DNA from 3 places in the Pelagerythrobacter sp. Soil_C_18 genome. Region 2 is predicted to be linked to each of the others. Evidence: riboswitches for the same ligand, from Rfam matches in the RefSeq annotation. Region 2 holds a riboswitch; each other region holds the start of a gene.

Region 1 (7,557 bases), on a different contig from region 2:
CCGCCTTCACACAGGCGCGCAGCACCTTCGCCTCCGAGCCCGCCCGGTCTGCGCCGCGGCCCTCGATGGCGGAGACTCTGCAGACGACCTTCGGCGGCACCGACGGCCTCGGTAGCCGCGCCGCGCAGCACGTGGGTGAAGCCTACGGCAAGTTCAGGGCCTTCGGGCTGTGACCTGGCGCTCCTTCCTCGCGCCGTCGATGGCGCTGCCGGTCGGCATCCTGACGATCATCGTGCTGATGGTCGTGCCGATCCCGCCGGCGATGCTCGACTTGTTCTTCGTGCTCAACATCGCGCTGTCGGTCGCGGTGCTGATGGCGGCGATGAATGCGGAAAAGCCGCTCGACTTCTCGTCCTTCCCTTCCGTCCTGCTGTTCGCGACGCTGCTGCGCCTGGCGCTAAACGTCGCCTCGACCCGCGTCGTGCTGATGAACGGGCACGAGGGCGAGGCCGCGGCGGGCAAGGTGATCGAGGCGTTCGGCGCCTTCCTGATCGGTGGCAGCTTCGCCGTCGGCCTGTTCGTCTTCATGATCCTGATGATCATCAACCTGGTCGTCGTGACCAAGGGCGCGGGGCGCGTGTCGGAAGTCTCGGCGCGCTTCACGCTCGACGCCCTCCCCGGCAAGCAGATGGCTATCGACTCCGATCTCGCCGCCGGGCTTATGACGCCGGAGGAAGCCAAGGCCCGCCGCCGCGAGATCGCGACAGAGGCGGACTTCTACGGCTCGATGGACGGCGCCAGCAAGTTCGTGAAGGGCGACGCGATCGCGGCGCTGCTGATCCTGCTGGTCAACATCGTCGCCGGCTTCGTGCTCGGCATGGCCACGCACGGCCTGTCGGCGAGCGAGGCGGGCGAGCTCTACGTGACGCTGGCCGTCGGCGACGCACTCGTCGCCTCGATCCCCGCCCTGCTGCTGTCGATCGCCGCGGCGGTGATCGTGACCCGCGTTTCGGACAGCCGTGACCTGACCGGACAGATCGGCGGCCAGCTTGCCGAGCCGGGCATCTGGCTGCCGGTCGGCTGCATCCTCGCGGCCATGGGCATGATCCCGGCCATGCCGCAGTCGGTCTTCCTGCCACTCGCCGCCGGCGCCTTCGCGCTCTGGCGCGCGCTCAGGCGGCGCAAGGCCTTCGTGCCCGTCGAAGAAGCGGAACCCGCGCCCGACGCGAGGCGGATCGCGATCGAGGACATCTCCGAACAGGCGCTGGTGACGATCGAGCTCGGCTTCGGGCTGGTTCATCTCGCCGATGACAGGCGCGGCGCACCGCTCGTCGCGCGGCTCACCGGCCTGCGGCGGCAACTGTGCCAATCGTTCGGCTTCATCGTCCCGCAGTTTCGTATCAAGGACAGCTTCGACCTGCCGCCCGACCGCTACCGCGTGACGCTGGGCGGCGCGCCGCTCGGCGCGGGCCAGCTCCGCCCCGATCGGATGCTGGCGATCGACACCGGCGAGGCCGGCCAGCTCGCACTGCTGCCGGGCGAGGCGACCCGGGACCCGAGCTTCGGCTGCCCGGCCGTGTGGATAGACGCTGCAACGCGCGATCTCGCCGTGGCCGAGGGTTATCTCGTGGTCGACGCCGAAAGCGTCATCGCCACGCACGTCAACCAGTTGCTCTCCGCGCGGCCGCAGGACCTGCTCGGCCCCGATCAGGTGCGCGAGTTGCTCGACATGGTGCGCGAGCGCAACGCGCAGATGGTCGAGACAATCACGCCGCAGCCGCTCTCGCTCGCCGCCGTCACGCGCCTACTGCGCGCGCTGCTCGCCGACGGCATTTCGCTCGCGCATCCGCTGCCGATCCTCGGCAGCCTGTCGCAGGCGGCGCAGCAGACGACCGATCACGACCGCCTGATCGATATGCTGCGTGCCGATCTCGGCCCGATGCTGGTCGGCAGCCTGTGCGCGCCCGACGAGCGCCTGCCGGTCATCACTCTCGCTGCCGAGCTGGAGGAGATGGTCGTCGGCGGGTTGCAGGATCCGGCAAGTGGCACCGTCGTGATCGAGCCCGATCTCGCCCGCTCGATCGGCGAACGCATCGCCACGATCCTGACCGCCCGTCCGCCGGGCGCCAGCAAGCCCGCGCTGATCGTCCAGCCGCGCGCCCGCCGCCCGCTAGCCGGCCTGCTGCGCCTGCGCGCGCCCGGCTGCGCGGTCCTTTCGATCAACGAACTGCCCGTCGCACAGCCGATCGACGTCATCGCAGTCGTCGGCGGCGACGAGCAGGCGCAGACTCCCCAGCCGGCGCCGGACATGGACAGGGAGCCCTTGGCCGCATGAGGTACGACCATTCCGAGTTCGCGGTGGCGGAGGCCTATCGCGGCAATGTCGGCGACCGGGTGACCCGGTTCCTGCCGATGGTGCGCAAGCTGGCCTGGCACCTGTCGGGTAGCGGCGGCCCGACCGTCGACGTCGAGGACCTGATGCAGGCTGGCCTCGTCGCGCTGACCGAATGCGCGCAGAAGCACGATTCGCCAAGTGAGGACGGCTTTGCCGCCTATGCCAAGCTGCGCGTGCGCGGCGCGATGGTCGATCTGCTGCGCAGCGCCTCGCCCGATCCACGAGGCGCGCGCGCCAAGCGGCGGATGATCGAGGACAAGAAGGCGAAGCTCCACACTGCGCTGGGGCGCGAGCCCTCTTCAGCCGAACTTGCAGAGGCGTTCGACATGACCGTAGCCGACTTCGTCCAGTTCGAAAGCGATCTTGCGGAGACCCGGCTCAACTCCCTCGACGAATGCTATTCGGAAACGAATACCGCTTTCGCCTCGAGCGAGCCGGATGCGGAGCGGCAGGTACTGCAGCAGGAGGACCGCGAGAACCTGATTGCGGCAATCGCCTCCCTCGGCGAGCGGCACCAGCTCGTGATTCAGCTCTACTTCGTCGAGGAGCTCAACCTGTCCGAGATTGCCGATGTGCTCGGCGTCAGCGTGCCGCGCGTCCACCAGCTCAAGGCCGCCGCCCTCGCGCAGATGCGCAAGGCGATGGCGGACGATTGATCCCAGCAGGCATTGACAAGCCGTGGCTCCGCGCCGCATCTGCGGCGTCAGACGGTGCCGCACGCGCTTCACGCACGCGCGGCTAAGAGGGAAGCCGGTGAGACGCCGGCGCTGTGCCCGCAACTGTAAGTGGGGAGCCCCGAGCCATCACGTCACTGGAAATCGCTTCCGCAACGGAAGCGATTGTCGGGAAGGCGGCTCAGGGGCGACGATCCGCAAGTCAGGAAACCTGCCGTCGCGTCGTTCGTCCGGGGAGCCGGGTCAGCTCAGTCGGACGGGAAACGCGTTTTCCCGCAGAAGCGACAGCAATCGGCCGGGTCTCCGGCGCCGGGGCGAGCAGCCCTGGCGGGCCACGACTGTCCAGAGCGAAGCGGGGTTCCGAGCCCTCCCCCGCGAGCTTGAGCGATTCGGGAAATCCGCCATGCGCAACGCAGCGGAATGCACGAGACGAGGCGGCCGACTGGCGGCCGGCGCGATAGCGTTTGCGCTCCTCCTGACCGCATGCGCCCCGGCGCACGAACCCGATGCCGGCGGCGGCGAGCCGCAGCGCATCGTCAGCCTCGACTATTGCGCCGATCAGTACGTGCTCCGCTTCGCCGACCGCGACGCGATCGTCGCGCTTTCGCCCTACGCCGGGGACCGCTTCTCCTACATGCGCGCCGAGGCGGAGGGGCTGCCGACGGTGCGGCCGCGCACCGCCGATATTCTCGCGCTCCAGCCCGATCTCGTCGTCCGCTCCTTCGGCGGAGGCGCCGACGTAGTGCCGTTCCTCGAGGAACTGGGCGTGCCGGTGGTCCAGATCGGTTTCCCGCAGACGATCGCCGAAGTGCGCGGCGAAGTCCTGCGCGTTGGCAGCGCGCTCGGCGCGGAAGCCGAAGCGCAGCGGGTGGCCGCCGACATGGACCGCCGCCTCGCCGCCTTACCCGAGCCCCCTGAGAAAGCTCGCACCGCGCTCTACATGACGCCGGGGGGCATGACCTCAGGGGAGGGAACGCTGGTCCACGAGATCCTGCGCACCGCGGGCCTCGCCAATTTCCAGGACCGGCCCGGCTGGAACACGCTGCCGCTCGAGCGGCTCGCCTACGAGCACCCCGACGTGGTCGCCGCGGCCTTCTACGAAGGCGTCGAGAGCCAGGCCGACAGCTGGAGCGCCGCGCGCCATCCGGTCGCCCGGGCGCAGCTCGAGAACCGGCCCGTCGTGCCGCTCGAAGGCGCCTGGACGAGCTGCGGCGGCTGGTTTCTGATCGACGCGATCGAGGCTCTGTCGCACGCCGCCCGCGGAGAAATGCCATGACCGCCCGCGCGAACGCTCTTCTCGCTGTTGCGCTGATCGGCGCGATCCTGCTCGCTCTGCTGCTCGGCTCGGTGCCGCTATCGCCCGCGCGGGTGCTCAGCGCCATCGGCCTGCAAGGGAGCGCCGGGGATACGCTCGTGGTCTGGCAAATCCGCATGCCCCGCGCGCTCGCCGCCGCTGTGGTCGGCGCGGCACTGGGGATGAGCGGCGCGGCCTTGCAGGGCCTGCTGCGCAACCCACTCGCCGAACCGGGCATCCTCGGTGTCTCGGCCACCGCAGCGCTGTTCGCGACGTTCGTGCTGTTCTTCGGCCTCGCCGGGGCCGGACCGCTGATCCTGCCGCTGGCCGCAATCGCCGGGGCGCTGGCGGCGACACTGGTGGTCGCTCTTGCGGCGCTGCGGACCCGCTCGGCAGTGACGCTGATCCTCGTCGGGATCGGTCTGTCGAGCTTCTCCGCCGCGCTGATGGCACTGCTGATGAACCTCGCGCCCAATCCCTTCACGCTGGCCGACATGATCAACTGGACGCTCGGCACAGTCGCCAATCGCAGCTTCGCCGATCTCGCCTATGCCGCGCCGTTCCTTGCGATCGGGGCCGCGATCCTGCTCGCCACCCGCCGGGGCCTCGCCGCGCTGGCGCTGGGCGAAGAGGCGGCCGAGGGGGTCGGGCTCGATCTCAGGCGACAGCGGCTCGCGGTGATCCTCGGCGCGGGACTGGCCACCGGCGCGGCGGTCTCGCTCGCGGGGGCGATCGGCTTCGTCGGCATCGTCGCGCCGCATCTGGTCCGGCCCTTCGTCGGCTACGACCCGGCGCGCCTGCTGGTGCCCTCGGCCCTGCTCGGCGCACTGGTCCTGGTCCTCGCCGATATCGGCGTGCGGCTCCTGCCGACCGACTCCGAGCTGCGATTGGGCGTTGTCGCTGCGTTGATCGGAGCGCCGATCTTCGTCTGGATCGCCGCCCACGGGAGGCTCGTGCGATGAGCGTGCTCGAAGCCTGCGGACTCACCTATCGCGCCGAGGGACGGCCGCTGGTCGAGGGTGCCAGTTTCCGGCTCCAGCCGGGCGAGCTGACCATGCTGATCGGCCCCAACGGCTCGGGCAAGTCGACCCTGTTGCGGCTCGCGCTCGGCCTACTCGCACCCGACGCCGGCGAGGCGCTGATCGACGGCGCCGGCGTCCGCGGTCTTTCGCCGATGGCTCGCGCGCGCAAGGCGGCCTACCTGCCGCAGACCCGCCCGCTCGCCTGGCCCATGCCGGTGCGCGACGTGATCGCGCTCGGCCGCTTCGCCTATGGCGCGGCGCCCGGCCAGCTCTCGGCGGAAGATGCGGCGGCGGTCGCGCGCGCGATCGCAGCCTGCCGCCTCGCCGGGTTCGAGAGCCGCGCCGCCGACACGCTCTCGGGCGGCGAACTGGCGCGGGCTCACCTCGCGCGCGCACTCGCGGCGGAAACCCCGCTGCTGATCGCGGACGAGCCGGTCGCCGCGCTCGACCCACGCTACCAGCACGAGGTCGCGCAGCTCTTCGCCGATGCCGCGCACGAGGGACGCGCCGTGCTCACGGTGGTACACGACCTCACACTGGCCGCGCGCTATGCGGACCGGCTGATCTGGATGAACGAAGGCCGGATTGTCGCCGACGGCAGCGTCGGCGAAACGATGACGGCGGAGCGGCTCGCCGCGGTGTTCGGCATCGAGGCCGAAGTCGCGCCGAACGGGTCACGCGTTTCGCTGACCATCGCCGGCCCCGCGCGCTGACCGCGCGTTACTTGCCCGCTTCGCGCTCGACCTCGCGCCAGCCGATGTCGCGGCGGCAAAAGCCTGTCGGGAAGTCGATAGCGTCGATCGCCCGGTAGGCCTCCGCCTGCGCCGCGCTGACGTCGGCGCCGCACGCCGTCACGTTGAGCACCCGCCCGCCGCTGGCGACCAGCCTGTCCCCCTCCAGCCGGGTGCCGGCGTGGAAGACCTTGGCGCCTTGCGCTTCGGCAGCGCCAAGATCGATCGCCCCGCCCTTCTCGGGCGCGCCGGGATAACCGTTGGCGGCCATCACGACCGTCAGCGCCGCCATCTCCGAGCGCTTGACCGGCGGCTGCGTGGCGAGGCTGCTGGTGGCGCAGGCGAGCATCAGTTCGCCCAGATCGCTCTCCAGCCGCATCATCAGCACCTGGCATTCGGGATCGCCGAAGCGGCAGTTGTATTCGATCAGCTTGGGCCCATCCTCGGTCAGCATGAGGCCGGCGTAGAGCACGCCCGAATAGGGCATGCCCTCGTCCGCCATAGTCTTCACCGTCGGGGCGATGATGCGCTTGAGCACTTCGCCATGCATCGCGGGCGTCAGGACCTTGGCCGGGCTATAGGCGCCCATGCCCCCCGTGTTGGGGCCGGTGTCCCCATCGCCGACGCGCTTGTGATCCTGCGCCGTGCCGAACGGCAGGATCGTCGCGCCGTCGGTCAGGGCGAAGAAGCTCGCTTCCTCCCCTTCCATGAATTCCTCGATCACGACTTCGGCGCCGGCCTCCCCGAACTGACCGCCGAACATGTCGGCGAGCGCGGCCTCGGCTTCCGCGCGGTCCTGCGCGATCACCACGCCCTTGCCCGCGGCGAGCCCGTCGGCCTTGAGCACGTAAGGCGCCTCGAACCGGCCGAGTGCGGCTTTTGCTTCGTCGAGCGACGTCGTGCGGACGTAACCGGCGGTCGGTATCCCCGCGCGCTCGCATAGATCCTTGGTGAAGCCCTTGCTTCCCTCGAGCTGGGCGGCGGCTTTCGAGGGACCGAACACCGCGACCCCTTCGCCGCGGAGCGAATCGGCCAGCCCGTCGACCAGCGGTGCCTCCGGCCCGATCACGACCAGACCGATGCGCTTGTCTTCGCAGAAGGTGATCACCGCCGCGTGATCGGCGGCATCGAGCGCGACGCATTCCGCATGATCGGCGATCCCGGGGTTGCCGTGCGCGGCATAGAACTTATCCTCGGGTCGCGAGAGCAGGCGGGATTGCGCCAGCTTCCACGCCAGCGCATGTTCGCGCCCGCCCGAGCCCAGCAGAAGGATGTTCATGGCCGCTCCAGATTTCGACGATGGTGGCAGTAACGGCGGGCTCGTAGCGCGCGAGCGGCAAGGGGACAACGCCGCGCCGCTTTCGATCACGGAAATATCCAACCTGCTCAAGCGCACGGTCGAGGACCGGTTCGGCTTCGTGCGGCTGCGCGGCGAGCTTTCCGGCGTGAAGCGCGCCGCCTCGGGCCACGTCTACTGCTGTCTCAAGGATGAAGGCGCGGT
Region 2 (7,557 bases):
ATCTACAACGTGCTCAACATCCCCAAGGCGGCCGAGGGCGAGCCGCAGCTGGTGAGCTTCGACAACGTCAACACGATGTTCCACGAGTTCGGCCACGCGCTGCACGGCTTCTTCGCGGATCAGAAGTACGCCTCGCTCTCGGGCACGGCGACGGCGCGCGACTTTGTCGAGTACCCGAGCCAGGTGAACGAGCTGTGGGCGACTTATCCGGAAGTGCTGCGCAACTATGCCAAGCACTACCAGACCGGCGCGACGATCCCGGCCGAGCTGATCCAGAAGATCGAGGCGGCGGCGAAGTTCAACCAGGGCTACGACTTCGGCGAAGTGGTCGAGGCCGCGCTGCTCGACATGAAGTGGCATGCGCTGACGCCGCAGCAGGCCGCGGCGATCGACACGCCCGAGGAAGTCGACGCGTTCGAGCGCCGGTCACTGGAGGAGCTGGGGCTGGAAGTCGACCTGGTGCCGCCGCGCTACCGCTCGAGCTACTTCAACCACATCTTCTCGAGCCCCGCGGGCTACAGCGCCGGGTACTATTCGTACCTGTGGACCGAGATGCTCGACCGCGACAGCCGCAAGTGGTTCCTCGAGAACGGCGGCCTGACGCGGGCGAACGGCGACCACTACCGCAAGACCGTGCTCAGCCGCGGCGGGACGATGAACTACTTCGAGATGTTCGAGAACTTCGCCGGCCGCCAGCCGGACGTGACTCCGATGCTCGAAGCGCGCGGCCTCGTCGGCAACGATCCGACGGCGGAACCGGGCACGTCCGACGGCCCGCTGCCGCCCGAAACGACGGGTGACAACGCCGACTGATCGGCCGTTTTCTCTACGGAGCAGAATTCAGCGCCCGGCCTCCCGCGAGGCCGGGCGCTTTTTCATGGTCAGAACCGCGCGCGGGCGCCGATGTAGGCGCTGCGGCCGGGCGTGCCGTAGCCGGCGGCGGTCTGGTAGTCGGTGTCGAACAGGTTCTCGACCCGGCCGAACAGCTCGAACCGCTCGCCGAAGGGCAGCGAGGCGCGCACCGAGGCGAGCGCGTAGCCGTCGAGCGGGGTGGTGTTGGTCGCGTTCTCGAACGAGTCGCTGACCATCCGCACGTCGCCGCCGATCGTGAAGTCGTGGAGCGGAGTGCGCCAGTCGGCGGACAGGGTCAGCGCATGGTGCGGGCGCCGGGCGAGGACGTTGCCCTGGTTCGCCGACCCCGCCGTGCGGTTCTCGGTGTCGACGTAGGCGTAGACCGCGCGGGTGGTCACCCGGTCGGACGGGCGCGCGCCGAGCTCGACCTCGATGCCTTCCGCGCGGACGCGGTCGGTGTTGTCGTAGTAGCCGAACGGCCGCTCTACGCAGAACGGGTCAGTGCCTTCGAAGCAGCTCACGAACTCGATCTGGTCGCGCGCGTCGCGACGGAAAGCGGTGAGCGCGCCGTAGAAGCGGGACTTCGTCAGCGAGCGGTCGCCGTGGACCAGGCCGATGTCGTAGCTGGTGCTGCGTTCGGGCTGGAGCGCCTCGTTCCCGTAGTCGGAATAGAGCTGGTAGAGCGTCGGCGCCTTGAAGCCCTCGCCCACGCTGGCGCGCAGGCGCAGGTCGCGGGTCAGGGCGTAGCTGATGTCGCCGCCGAAGCTCGTCTCGCTGCCGAAGCGCGCGTGGTCGTCCAGCCGCACGCCGGCATGCGCCGCGAGCGGGCCCATCTCGATGCCGAGCTGGGTATAGGCGCCGAAAATGCGCGTGGTCCGGCGCTCCTCGGCGGAGGTGCTGAAGGCCTCCCACTCGTTCTCGGCGCCGAAGTTGACCAGCAGCGGACCGATCGGGCGCCACTCGCCGCGAACTTCGGCCCGGTCCGAATGGCCGTCGCTGGAGAAGGTCGGTTCGTCCGAGGCTGGATTGCGGTTCACCCGCTCGGTGTCGGCGAAGGAGTAAGCGGCGCTGACGAACAGCGGCCCGGTGTCGTAGATAGCGCCCGCGGAGGCCGAATACTGGCGGGTGTGCTGCGTATCTGCGGTATCGCCAATGCCGGAGAAGTCCGGCAGGTAGCCATCGAGGTCGAGGTCGCCTTCGGCCCAGCGGCCGCGTGCGAAGATCTCGAAGCTGGGCGAGAGATAGAGCCGGCCCTGCCCGCTGGCGGTCCACTGCTCGAACCCGTCGGCCTCGGTGCCGTTCGCGGCCTGCGAGAAGCCGTCGGTGGTGTAGTAGCTGGCCGAGGCGCCGATGAAGCCGAGGTCGCCTCCGAGCCCGCCCGAGACCGCGCCCGTGGCGGTGTCGCGCGAACCGTATTCGGCGCTCGCCTGAAGCCCGCTTTCGGCGCGGGTCGAGGCGACGATCACGCCGCCGATCGCGTCCGAGCCCCAGATCGTGCTGTTCGATCCGCGCAGCACCTCGATCTTGGCGAGGTTGCTGGTGAGCAGGTTGCCGAAGTCGAACGCGCCGCCGGGCGAGGCCGGGTCGGCCACCCGCACGCCGTCGATCAGGACGAGAAGCTGCTCGCCCTCCGCACCGCGCAGGCCGACGTTGGTGACCGCGCCGACGCCGCCGTCGCGGCTGACGACGAGGCCGGGCACGCGCTCGAGCACCCGCGTCAGGTCGGCGCCCTGGATGCTCCGGATCTCCTCCTCGCCGATCACGGTGACGGCCTGGCCGGTATCCTCGATCTCGATCCGCGTGCCGGTGGCGGTGACGGTGATCTCCGTCTCTTCCGGCCGGAAGTCGGCGAAGGGATCGGCCGAGATCTTGGGCGTCCGAGGTTCGGACGTCGCTTCCTCGCCGCTCTCCTGCGCCTGAAGCGGCGCGGTGAGCGCCACGAGACTTGCACCGATAATCAAGTAATTACGCATGTATCCTCCTGTCACGAACGAAATGCCGCTCATGACGGAGCGAGGGCACACGCCCTCCCCGCTTGCTTCCGGTACACCCCGCCCGGCAGCGCGAACGACCGTCATCGGCAGGTCTCCTGGCTCCCGGATCATAGCGGCCCGCTCCGCCTTCCCGGCCGTCCGAGGGACGATGCCAGTGGCGCGTGGGAGCGGGCGCTCCCCGGTCACAGTTGCGGGGGCAGCGGGGGCCCCTGGAGACTTGCTCCATACCCCCTTCCCTCTTCGGTCCGCCCTCCCTTGCGAAAGGGCAGGCGGACAACCCATGACGTGGGCGCGCACTAGCGGGGCTCTCCCAAAGCGGCAAGACGCATCGCGAGAAGCAAATATTCAGCATCCCGATTAACCGGCGCTTGCGATCTGTACCGCCAAGGGACGCCCGCGACGGGGCGGTCGAAGCGCGCCTTCGCTGCTGATACGCGCTGGCCGCGCGCCCGCATTGCCTCTCGAATCAAGGACAGCCGTGACCCCTGCCCCCGCTTCCGCTGCGAGATTCCGCACGCGCCGCAAGCCGGCGACGCCGTGGGCGCGCCTCATGCGGCGCCTCAGCGGACGGCGGATCCTGGCGCTGGCCGCGGCGATCGGCGTGCCGGCGATGGCGGCGCCCGGCGACTGGACTGCGTTCGGCGAACCGGCCGCCGCGCTGACCCAGGCGGAGGCGGTCCAGCCGCTCGCCTACGAGCGCGCGGGGCAGAACTTTCCCGGTTCCGCCTTCTACTTCCTCGAGGACGCGCCGCGCGTCGACTATGCCCTGCCCGAGAACGCAGCCACGCTCTACGACCCGACGGGCACCGGTGACGGCGTCGCCGCCGAACTGGCCGCCGCGCGGGTCGCGGGGCCTGCCGCCGCGGCATTCCGGCTGACCGGCACCGGCATCGACAAGGCACGCGCCCTGCACTGCCTGGCGAGCGCGGTTTATTACGAGGCGGCGAGCGAAGCGATCGGCGGGCAGCGCGCAGTAGCGCAAGTCGTGCTCAACCGCGTGGCCCACCCGAGCTATCCGAACAGCGTGTGCGGCGTGGTGTTCCAGGGATCGGAGCGCAAGACCGGCTGCCAGTTCACCTTCACCTGCGACGGTTCGCTCGTGCGCAAGCCGATGAAGGCGGCGTGGGAGCGGGCGCTGACGGTCGCGCAGCAGGCGCTGGCGGGCGAAGTCTACCAGCCGGTCGGCCTGGCGACCCATTACCACACGATCTGGATCAACCCGTACTGGGCCCCGAGCCTCGACACCGTCGGCACGATCGGCGCGCACCGCTTCTACCGCTGGCGCGGCGCGGCGGGGCGGCCCGCGGCGTTCACCGCCAGCTATCGCGGCGCCGAGCCGGCGGCCGCGCCCCATCCGCGCTCGTCCGCGCCGGAACCTGCCGCAGCGGCCGATCCGGTGGCGCTCGCCCGCGCCTATGAGCAAGCGCGGACCAGCGCGGCGGCGGCGAGCCCCGGAACCACCGCTCGTGCGCCGGCTCCCGACTATGCGCCCCCGGTCGAGGCGCGCGGCGGCGACGCGGCGTTCACCGCGGGCAACCTGCCTTCCGGCGGCACGATCCGGCCCGAATACGCCAATAGTGGGCGGTGGATCGCACAGCCGAACTGACCGGCTCGCCGGCTCGGCAGGCCAAATCTTAAGACCCCGGAAACCTTAGCGCCAAACGGTCGCTTAGGGGCTGGCGCCCTAGTTCCATCGCAAGTCGCAACCGGCACCGCCCCCCGGCGGGAGCCTGATGGAAGGCCCCCTTCGCATGACATTCCATTTCGCAGCATCGCGCTCTGCCGCGAATTCGCCGCTCGCGCGGATTCTTCAGCGCCGCAGAGCCGCCCCCGCTGCGAACGACAACAGCACGTCCGACGGTAACGACCACATGCTGCACGCGGCGCTGCGGCACTTCGCGCGCCACGGCCTCGGCGCCGCGCGCGAGGCGCGCAGCCAGGCGGAGCGCGCCTTCTTCGCCGGCGACCGCGAAAGCTACGACTGGTGGCTGGGCGTCTGCCGCGCGCTCGACGCGCGGATCGCGCGGTCGCTCGAGAACATGGCTCGCGACGGCACCGCGCCGGTCCTGTGCCCGGCATCGGACGGCTGAGCCGGTGCCGGCGGCGGCTTGCACACCAGGCGGTAAGCCGCGCGTTAACTATACAGTGACCACTTCCGGCTAAGCCCGCGCACATGGCGAGCAGCGATCCCGGGGGGAAGGCCTTCAGCGCCTTGTCCTATTTCGAGAGGGGCGACGCGTTGTCGGAACGCGTGCGCCGCACGCTGGTCCGCACGCTCTACACCCAGCCAAGCAGCCTTGCTGCCGGTGCGGCGAGCGGCATCGTCTCGTCACTCGTCGTCGCCTACGTCAGCGATTCCGCGATCATGTACGTGCTCACCGTGGCGCTGTGCATCGTCGCGCTGGCGCGCGTGATACTCGCCTTCAGCCATTCGCCCGAGAGCGAGACGAGCACGTCCGAGCTGGAGATCGTCTACGAAGTCGGCGCGTTCACCTACTCCCTCCTGCTGGGCACCGCCGCCGCCGCCGCGCTGATTCTGCGCGTGCATCCGGAAGCCGAAGTGCTGATCGCGGTCAACGCCATCGGGTACGGCGTCGCCATCTGCGCCCGCAATGCCGGGCGCCCGGTGATCGCGATCGGGCAGCTCGTGCTCGTCTGCCTGCCGATGGTCGCGGCGTGCCTCTACCTGGGCACGCTGTCGTTCATCGTGTTCGCGATCACCATCCTGCTGATGATCCCGGCCATGGCCGCGATCACGATGAGTGTGTTCAAGGTGCTGCGCGACAATATCGCCGCGGCCGAGACCAGCGCCCGCCTGGCGGAGAAGATGCAACAGCTCGCCCGGACCGACGCGGTGACCGGCCTCGCCAACCGCGCGGGGCTCAACCATTCGATGGTCGAAACGCTGATGGACCTGCCCGACGGGCAGATGATGGGCATGATCTGGATCGACCTCGACCGGTTCAAGGAAGTGAACGACCTGCTCGGCCATCCGGTCGGCGACCGCCTGCTGCAGACCGTGGCGAAGCGGCTGCAGGAGATCACGCCCGCCGGCTCCATCGTGGCCCGCTTCGGCGGAGACGAGTTCATCGTCTTCTGCGAAGTCGAAAGCCGGTCCGACTGCATGCGGCTGGCAAGCGAGGTCCATGCCGAGATCATGCGCCCGGTGCGGATCGACGGGGAGCGGCTCGAAATCGGCGCCTCGCTCGGCGTCGCGATGCTGCCAGAGGACGGGGCCGACGCCGACAGCGTGATGCAGGCGGCCGACCTCGCGCTCTACCACGCCAAGGTCAACGGCCGGCGCCAGACCTGCTTCTTCGACGCCGCGATGAGCCGCGATCTCGCGCGCCGCCGCGAGGTGGAGGCGGAACTGCGCGGCGCGATCCAGAAGAATGAGCTGTCGATCTTCTTCCAGCCGATCGTCGACCTTTCGACCGGGCGCATCCGCACGTTCGAGGCGCTGGTGCGCTGGTTCCACCCGAAGAAGGGCGAGATGCGGCCCGACGAGTTCATTCCCGTGGCCGAAGAGACCGGCGTGATCGTCACGCTCGGCAACTGGATCACCGCGCAGGCCGCCCGCGCCGCGGCGCAGTGGCCGGCGGACGTGACGCTCGCGGTCAATCTCTCGCCGCTGCAGATCAAGGCGCCGGGCGCGGCGCTCGGAATCATCAACGCGCTGCGCGAGGCCGGGCTCGACCCCGCCCGGCTCGAGCTGGAAGTGACCGAGAGCCTGTTCCTCGACGACAGCGAGGCGACCGACGAGTTCATCAGGGAGCTGTCTGAGCGAGGGGTGCGCTTCGCGCTCGACGACTTCGGCACCGGCTATTCCTCACTCGCCTACGTCAACAAGTATCCGTTCCGGAAGATCAAGGTCGACCGCAGCTTCGTGTCCGGCCCCGACGTGTCGCGGCGGACCGAGGCGATCATCCGTGCGGTCGCCGAAATGGGCGCGCAACTCGACATGGAGATCGTCGCCGAGGGGCTGGAGACGATCGAGCAGGTCACCGCCGTGCGCGAGGCGGGCTGCACGCTCGGCCAGGGCTACTACTTCAGCCGCGCGGTGCCGGACTATCTGGCGGCGATGCTGCTGGCGCAGGAGCGCGACGAGGAGCTGTTGCGCAGGACCGCCTCCTGACGCTCGGTGCAGGAGCAGCCGGGAACCGGAACCGCAACGATCGATTGGTGTACGATGGCTGGCGAACGCCGGGCTATCGGTCTATTTCAATCCCTTATCGCAAATGCGAACCAATCGCAAAGATAGTTCTGTGTGCGGGATCTTTCACGGTTGCAATCGACAATCACGGGGCCTAGGTCGCTTGCCGTTCAACCGGCGCGGCTTCCTCGCGGGACACGGGGCTGCGCGTACTACGGCCAGGCATGACGTCCCGCGCATTGGAAGGACACACGCTCAGCCATGGCTCGCAAGAAGATCGCCCTCGTCGGCGCCGGTATGATCGGCGGCACTCTCGCCCACCTCGCAGCGATGAAAGAGATGGGCGACGTCGTCCTGTTCGACATCGCCGAGGGCATGCCCGCGGGCAAGGCGCTCGACCTCAGCCAGGCGGGTCCGGTCGAAGGCTTCGACGCGAACCTCAAGGGCACGAGCGACTACAAGGACATCGCCGGCGCCGACGTGGTGATCGTGACCGCCGGCGTGCCGCGCAAGCCCGGCATGAGCCGCGACGACCTGCTCGGCATCAACCTCAAGGTG
Region 3 (7,557 bases), on a different contig from region 2:
GTCTTGGCCTCGGGGGCGGTGGGCACGTGTCTTTTCCTTCTTTGTCCGAAGCTTGCTCGATAGACATAGCCGGTCGACCGCGAATGGAGCCGATGATTTCGGGCCAATGAGCGCTGGAGACAGGCCATCGGCCTGTCGGCCGTTGCGGCGCCGCGAACCTGGCCATACTGGTGCAATCGGGCGCAGTCTGTCAGGAATGGGCCATGCGACGCAGTGACGAAGTGCTGTTGAACGACCGTCCGGTGATCGCCCTGCGCGACGAATATCCGGCCGGGTTCGTCGACGCCATGCACAGACACGATCACGTCCAGATCCTCTATGCCTCCTCGGGTGTGATGGCGGTCCGGACGCGCGATGTGAGCTTCGTCATACCCCCTCAGCGCGCTGTGTGGCTGCCGGCTGGAATGGAGCACGAGGTAGCCTGCCGCGGGCCCGTCTCGCTGCGCACCCTCTACTTGCGCCTTGGCGGCGAACACGCCCGCGCCGCTTGCCGCGTATTCGAGGTCTCGAACCTGCTGCGGGCGCTGATCCTCGAAGCTGTGGACTTCCCGCCGCTGTACGATCTCCAAGGCCGCGAGGGCGCGATCATCGCCCTGCTGCTCGCCGAGATCGCACGGATGCCCAATGCGCCATATCAGGTCGTGATGCCCTCGGATCACCGGTTGCTGCGGGTGTGCAATGCTATCCTCGCCAATCCATCCGATCCGCGTGACCTCGACGACTGGGCGAAGATTGCTGGTATGGGGCGCCGCACGCTGACGCGTAGTTTCAAGCACGAGACCGGGATGGGTCTCGCGGTATGGCGTCAGCAGGTGCGGCTGATGGAGGCGCTCTCCCTGCTAGCCGCTGGTAGGCCGATCACGCAGGTCGCCTTCGAAGTGGGCTATGAGAGCACGAGTGGATTCGCTTCGATGTTCCGACGCGCATTTGGGGCGGCGCCGAGCCAGTATCTGCGTCCGCCTCTGGATGACCATCAGGGCCAAGAGAGCGGAGCGATCCGGGGTTGAAGCGAAGGTTAGCCATGACCCAACGAGGCTGTTGGCAGCGCCGATAATGCTTCGACACGCACGCGTACGGGCCTGTGCCGAGGGTGGCAGCACACCTACGCCGGAGGTGTAGGTGGGCTCGGGTGCTTGTATTATGGCAAGCCCGCGGATAAGCTTGCATGGTCCCACGCGGAGATGGGGCTCGACGTTGACCCTTCCGCCTATGTCATCCTGCGCGACCCGGTCAGCGGACAGACGCTCGCGCGCATCGGCGAGGATATGAGCTGGGCAGGCCCGGCGAGCGCGGCCATCGACGAGGACCGCAAGCGTGCCTTGCAGCAGGCCTGCGGCGCGGGCGAAATCTATGTCGTCGGTTCGCCTCAGGCCCAGGAGCGATTCCTGACGCAGTATCCCCATCTGCGTGAGCCGCAGGTGCCGCCGCAGCCCCCAGGTTCGGCGAGCTGAGGACAATCCAAACTGGTGAACGTTCCGCGTTGCTTGGCTCCGGCGCAATGCAATGAGGCTGATGGCACAAGGGCGGCGGATCTGCCGCCGCCCTTGCGTGAGATTCGACCGAGCAGCCCCGGCCGCCCCTCAGGCTATTGGGGGTCCGGTGATGCGTCGCTGTCTTGCGGGACCGGTTCGCCCGTCACATCGTCGATTCCATCGCCATCCGCGTCGACCGGCTCACTCGTGGGTTCAGCAGTTGGATCCGTCGGAACAGGCGCAGGTTCCGGTGCGGGTTCCGCCGGCACAGGCTCTTCCGGAGCGGGCGGCGGAGGCGTGTCAGTGTCCTGGGCCTGGAGCGCGGTTCCGCCCACAGCGAGCGCCAGCGCGAGCGAAGCTTTGGTAAGCAGCGAGTTTGACATGATCTTCATTGACCGTCCTTAGTTTGCAACGTCCCCTGGTGACGCGTGGACGGACGGATCGCACAAAGGCTCCCGGTGGCGCGACGGGGCGAGATATGAATCGGACGAAGCGGATAGGCTCGGGCTGACGAGAAACCGGCGCCACGCCCGCAGCGGAGCGGCTGGCTCGGCGGCCTTGCACGAGCAATCTGGATATAAAGATATCTTTATATGCCTCTTGACTTCGCGGAGCAGACCTCCGAGTAGGCGCGTGTCGAGGTTCTCCGCGGCGGCCATTGCCGTCCCGGAGCTAAGACGGGAAGCCGGTGCGATGCCGGCGCTGCCCCCGCAACTGTAAGCGGCGAGCAGACAGTCGAGATGTGCCACTGGCGGACTTCCGCCGGGAAGGCCTGACTGTCTGCGGTGACCCGCGAGCCAGGAGACCTGCCTCCGACGCGATAACGTCCACCGGCGGGGTGCCCGGTCTGGTCGCTTGCATGGCGCGCGGCCGGACTTCCCGCGGCGCGTCCGGCGTGCGTGCCCGATCGGTTCCCCCGTCCTCATCGGGGTTCTATGAAGATGACCGTCACCGTTGCTACACTTGGATTTCCGCGTATCGGTCCCCGCCGCGAACTCAAGTTCGCGCTCGAGAAGTTCTGGGCCGGGACGATGACCCAGACGGAACTCGAAGAGGCCGCCTCCGGCCTGCGCCGTGCCAACTGGGCCCGCCAGGGCGGGCTTGGCGCAGACTGGCTGCCCTCCAACGACTTCTCGCTCTACGATCACGTGCTCGACACCAGCATCATGCTCGGGGCTATTCCGGCGCGCTACGATGGCGAGAGGAGAGGGCCTGCCGGCCTCGAAACCTATTTCGCGATGGCGAGGGGCGCGGCGGGCACCGGCGATTGCTGCGGCAAGGCACCCGCGAGCGTCACCGCCGGCGAAATGACCAAGTGGTTCGACACCAACTACCACTTCATCGTGCCCGAGATCGAACCGGGCTGCGCACTTCGGCTCTGCCACTTCAAGCCGCTCGAGGAATACCGCGAGGCCCGGGCACAAGGATTCGAGACTCGTCCGGTGCTGCTCGGTCCCATCACCTGGCTCAGCCTCGCCAAGGGCCGCGGCGTCGATCCGTTCGATTTCCTCGACGATGTCCTCGGGCACTACGCCACCCTCCTCGGCTTGCTCGCGCAGGCGGGCGCCGCATGGGTGCAGGTCGACGAGCCGATCCTGGTCACCGATCTGTCCCAACGTCAGCGGCGCGCCTTCACCCGCGCCTATGCCAAGCTGGCCGGCGCCGGCCCGAAGCTGATGCTGACGACCTATTTCGGCGGCCTGGGGGATAATCTCGGGCTGGCGGCATCGCTTCCGGTCGCCGGGCTCCATGTCGATCTCGTCCGCGCGCCCGATCAACTGGGCGCAGTGGTCGAGGCGGTGCCGGAGGACCGCCTTCTGTCGCTGGGCGTCGTCGACGGGCGCAACGTGTGGCGGACGGATATCGCGGGCCTGATTGACCGGCTCGCGCCACTTGCGACGGAACGTGATCTCGTGCTCGCGCCTTCATGTTCGTTGCTCCACGTGCCGGTCGATCTCGCGCTTGAGACGAGACTGGACGAAGAAGTGCGGCAATGGCTCGCGTTTGCGGTGCAGAAGATCGAGCAGCTCGATCTGCTCAAGCGTGCGCTGAATAGCGGCCGCGAGGCAGTGGCCGAGGACCTTGCGGTGGCCGAAAAAGCGGTCGCGGCGCGACGTCTGTCGACGCGGATCCATGATCCCGCGGTAGGCGCGCACGTCGCTGCGCTCACACCTGCGATGCGCGAGCGTGGCGCGAGCTATACGGAGCGCGCCCGTGTGCAGGCTGATGTGCTCGCGTTGCCCGCCTTACCAACCACCACCATTGGTTCGTTCCCGCAAACGCCCGAGGTTCGCAAAGCGCGCGCGGAGTACAAGCGCGGCGCGATGGATGAGGCGGCCTACGGGGCGTTCCTGCGGGCCGAGACCGAGCGGGCGATCCGCTGGCAGGAGGACGTGGGGCTCGATCTGCTCGTCCACGGCGAATTCGAGCGCAACGACATGGTGCAGTACTTCGGCGAGAAGCTCGCGGGGTTCGCCTTCACCGTCAGCGGCTGGGTGCAGAGCTACGGATCGCGCTGCGTGCGTCCGCCGATCCTCTACGGCGACGTATCGCGGCCCGCGCCGATGACGGTCGACTGGTGGCGCTATGCGCAGGATCTGACTGACAAACCGGTCAAGGGCATGCTCACGGGTCCGGTGACGATCCTCAACTGGAGCTTCGTCCGGGACGACCAGCCGCGCGAGGAAACCTGCCGTCAGATTGCGCTCGCCATTCGCGACGAGGTCCTCGATCTCGAAGCGGCGGGATGCAAGGCGGTCCAGATCGACGAGGCAGCCCTGCGCGAAGGGCTGCCGCTGCGCAGACGCGAGTGGCAGCACTACCTGGATTGGGCAGTCGATTGCTTCCGCCTCGCCGCAGCGGGCGTGGGGAACGCGACCCAGATCCACACGCACATGTGCTACTCGGAGTTCAACGACATTCTGCCCGCGATCGGGGCGATGGACGCCGACGTCATCTCGATCGAGACGGCACGCTCGCAGATGGAGCTGCTCGAGGCCTTCGCGCAGTATCGCTATCCCGGCGCGATCGGGCCGGGGGTCTACGACATCCACTCGGCTCGCGTGCCGGACGAGGACGAGATGGTCGCTCTCATGCGCCTGGCGCAGACCCACCTTCGTTCCGCGCAGCTGTGGGTCAATCCGGACTGCGGTCTCAAGACGCGGGCCTGGAAAGAGGTGAAGCCGGCGATCGCGGCGATGGTTGGGGCGGCGCGGAAGCTGCGTTCGCAGGCGCAAGTGGGAGCTTGATGTAATGATGACGATTCAAGACCCAAGCGGGAGGGTAGGGCCGGCAGTCCAGCTCATCGACATGGTATTCCCGGGCGACGCCAATCACCACGGCACCTTGTTCGGCGGCGTCGCCCTCGCGCACATGGACAAAGTCGCGTTCCTGGCGGCGTCGCGGCACGGCCGTGCGCCTTTCGTCACCGCCTCGTCGGAGAAGATCGACTTCGCCGCGCCCGCGTTCGCAGGCGAAATGATCGAGGTCACCGGACGCGTGGTGCAGGTCGGCACGAGCTCCCTCGAGGTGGAGGTGGAACTGGTCGCGGAAGTGCCGGTGTCGGGGGAGCGGCGCCTGTGCACGCGAGGGCGCTTCACGTTGGTGGCGCGGAAGGGTCCCGCCACCCTGCTGCCGCTGCCGCCATTGGTCCTTGACCAAGCCGCAAAGCCGGAGGGCGTGCTGCGGCTCGCCGAGATGGTCTTCCCGGGCCAGACCAATCACTACGGCACGCTCTATGGCGGGGACGCGCTGCGGATGATGGGGAAGGCCGCCTTCATCGCCGCAACGCGCCGCGCACGGGCGGTGCTGGTCATGGCGTCCTCCGAGCGGATCGACTTCACCGCGCCGATCGGTGAAGGTGATATGGTCGAACTGGTGGCGGAGGTGACGAAGACCGGCCGCAGCTCTGTCCATGTGACCGTCGAACTGTGGTCCGAGGCTCTTTTGAGCGGGGCTCGAAGACATGCCGCGACTGCGCGCTTTACCCTTGTCGCTGTCGACGAGCACGGGAGGCCGAAAGCGATTCAGCTCGCCTGAGTGGCCAAAGACGGCAGGAGCAGGAAGGCGGTGGCGATCAGGGCCACGCTGATCCAGCGCCAGCGGCCCATCCCACGCCACAGACCGGAAAAGCTGCGCCCGATGCGGACCGCCTGCTCTCGCTCGCGCGCGATCCGCAGCGAATAGATCGCCGCGCCCGAGAGCGAGAGCGCCGTCATCGCTAGTCCGAACAGGAACCACGGCACTTTCGTCCAGTAGCCGCCGAAAGTGCCGAAATGCAGCGGATCGGCCATCTCGCCGATCCGCTGGTGCAGGTTCATGTCTCGCCCGTCGGTGGTCAGCAGGACCTCGCCGGTGCGCGTGTCGACCCAGACGGCATTGGCGCGCGGCCGGACGAGGACAGCTTCGTGATCACCGTGCAGTTGGAGCAGCGGTTCATCGTGACTCGGCAGGATCACCCGTTGCACTTGCAGATCGGGATAGGCCGCGCGTGCCGCCGCGAACGATGCGGAAAGGTCGCTGGTGCCCACTGACACCGCCGGCAGGGCCTCGCGCTCCACGCGCGGCGGTCCCGGTGCATCGAGGCCGAGGCTTTCAGCGAAATACCATAGGCTGGTAAGCGAGATCAGCGCGACAAACCAAAGCGACCAGACCCCCGCAAGCCGGTGGAAGTCGCCCCACCAGGTCCGCGCATCGCGGCGCCGCAGCGGCTTGGCAAAGCCGCGCCACCACTTCTTGTAGACCACGAACGACGTGACGAGGCTGACCAGCAGGAGGAATGCAAGCGACGAGACGATCGGCACGCCGTACATCACCGGCAGATTGAGGTGCCGGTGCATGTTGCGCAGCACGCGCTGCGCACCGACCCACGGGCCTTCTCCCTGGATCACGCCCGTTCTCGGATGCGCGTGGAGGAACCCGAGCGAGCCATCGGCACGCTCGACTGTCACTCTGGCTGCGAAGGCAGACGCCGTCGGCGCATCGATCGCATTGGCTTTCGCCACGCCGGGCCAGGCGGCGGCATTCTGCGCGATCCTCGCCCAGGCGACGGGCCCTTCGGCGCTCGACGGCGCAACGCGCAAGCTCGGCTGCAGCAACCAGTCGATCTCGTGGCTCATCACCGCCAGGGTGCCCGTGAAGAGCACGAAGGTCATGAACAGGCTCAGCTTGAGGCCGACCCACTGGTGAACGGCCCACCAGGCGCGCGCGGCCTTCGGCGCGGGCTTCGCGCGGACCACGCTCCCGCCGTCGATTCCGCGCGCCATATCCATCAGAAGCTGTAGCCGACTTCGACGAAGACCGACCGCGGCTCGCCCGGGAAATGGCCGGTGCGCGAGATGAATCCCGAAGCAGCGTAGGTCGTGTCGAACAGGTTATCGACGCGCAGCATCGCCCGTATCGGTCCGGTCTCGTAGATGAGCGACGCATCGAAGATCATGTAGGCGTTGACCGGCTGCCCATCGATGCTGATCCGGTCGGAGACGTAGTCGCCTCCAAGCGCCGCGGCGAGGCCGAGCGCAGGAAACTGGTAGCGTGTCCAGAAGCCGAGTTGGTGCTCGGGCGCGTTGGCGAAGCGGTCCCCGACATTGTTGGAGAACCCGCCCCCGTCGTTGTCCTGGGTGATCCGCGTATCGTTGTAAGCATAGGCGAGAGTGACAACCCAGTTCGGCGTGACATCGGCCGCGATGTCGAAGTCGATGCCCTTGCTGGTGATCTCCCCGAGCGCGATCAGATCGTCGACCCCGTCGCCCCCCGTATCACCGCGCGGGTCCGCCTGCAGGATATTGGTCCGCCGGATGCGATAGGCCGACAGCGACGATTGAACGCGTCCTCCCGCCAAGGCCGTCTTGAACCCGCCTTCGACGATGTTTCCGGAGGTCGGCGCGAAAGGGCCGCCGGTGAGCGGGTTCTGTGAGCTGGCACTCTGCGGCTCGAAGCTCGTCGCATACTGGCCGAAGGCGGAGATCTCGTCGGTCAGGCGGTAGACCGCGCCTGCGCGGTAGGTCGTCTCCTCATCCTCGAACACCGTACCGTCGGCGTTATCGGAGAAGCTGTCGCGCCGGACCCCGCCGACCAGGATCAGCCG

The links. A riboswitch is a leader RNA that binds a small molecule or an ion and turns the genes downstream of it on or off. The one in region 2 is predicted to bind cobalamin.
Region 1: another riboswitch for cobalamin. It lies ahead of AC3A5N_RS03910 (ABC transporter substrate-binding protein); the one in region 2 lies ahead of AC3A5N_RS15485 (TonB-dependent receptor plug domain-containing protein).
Region 3: another riboswitch for cobalamin. It lies ahead of metE (5-methyltetrahydropteroyltriglutamate--homocysteine S-methyltransferase); the one in region 2 lies ahead of AC3A5N_RS15485 (TonB-dependent receptor plug domain-containing protein).

What each region holds. Positions count from the first base shown of each region.
Region 1 covers NZ_JBDGIU010000001.1:830,988-838,544, forward strand. The annotation lists gene AC3A5N_RS03895 (transglycosylase SLT domain-containing protein) at 1-173, shown strand, start outside; gene AC3A5N_RS03900 (flagellar biosynthesis protein FlhA) at 200-2,275, shown strand; gene AC3A5N_RS03905 (sigma-70 family RNA polymerase sigma factor) at 2,272-2,991, shown strand; cobalamin riboswitch at 3,027-3,240, shown strand; gene AC3A5N_RS03910 (ABC transporter substrate-binding protein) at 3,413-4,285, shown strand; gene AC3A5N_RS03915 (FecCD family ABC transporter permease) at 4,282-5,265, shown strand; gene AC3A5N_RS03920 (ABC transporter ATP-binding protein) at 5,262-6,038, shown strand; gene purD (phosphoribosylamine--glycine ligase) at 6,046-7,335, opposite strand; gene xseA (exodeoxyribonuclease VII large subunit) at 7,334-7,557, shown strand, end outside.
Region 2 covers NZ_JBDGIU010000008.1:69,873-77,429, reverse strand. The annotation lists gene AC3A5N_RS15490 (M3 family metallopeptidase) at 1-813, shown strand, start outside; gene AC3A5N_RS15485 (TonB-dependent receptor plug domain-containing protein) at 882-2,825, opposite strand; cobalamin riboswitch at 2,915-3,143, opposite strand; gene AC3A5N_RS15480 (cell wall hydrolase) at 3,397-4,452, shown strand; gene AC3A5N_RS15475 (hypothetical protein) at 4,598-4,936, shown strand; gene AC3A5N_RS15470 (putative bifunctional diguanylate cyclase/phosphodiesterase) at 5,059-6,981, shown strand; gene mdh (malate dehydrogenase) at 7,261-7,557, shown strand, end outside.
Region 3 covers NZ_JBDGIU010000001.1:152,121-159,677, reverse strand. The annotation lists gene AC3A5N_RS00705 (alpha/beta hydrolase) at 1-26, opposite strand, end outside; gene AC3A5N_RS00700 (AraC family transcriptional regulator) at 204-1,007, shown strand; gene AC3A5N_RS00695 (hypothetical protein) at 1,182-1,451, shown strand; cobalamin riboswitch at 2,096-2,300, shown strand; gene metE (5-methyltetrahydropteroyltriglutamate--homocysteine S-methyltransferase) at 2,408-4,720, shown strand; gene AC3A5N_RS00685 (acyl-CoA thioesterase) at 4,725-5,510, shown strand; gene AC3A5N_RS00680 (PepSY-associated TM helix domain-containing protein) at 5,498-6,742, opposite strand; gene AC3A5N_RS00675 (TonB-dependent siderophore receptor) at 6,742-7,557, opposite strand, start outside.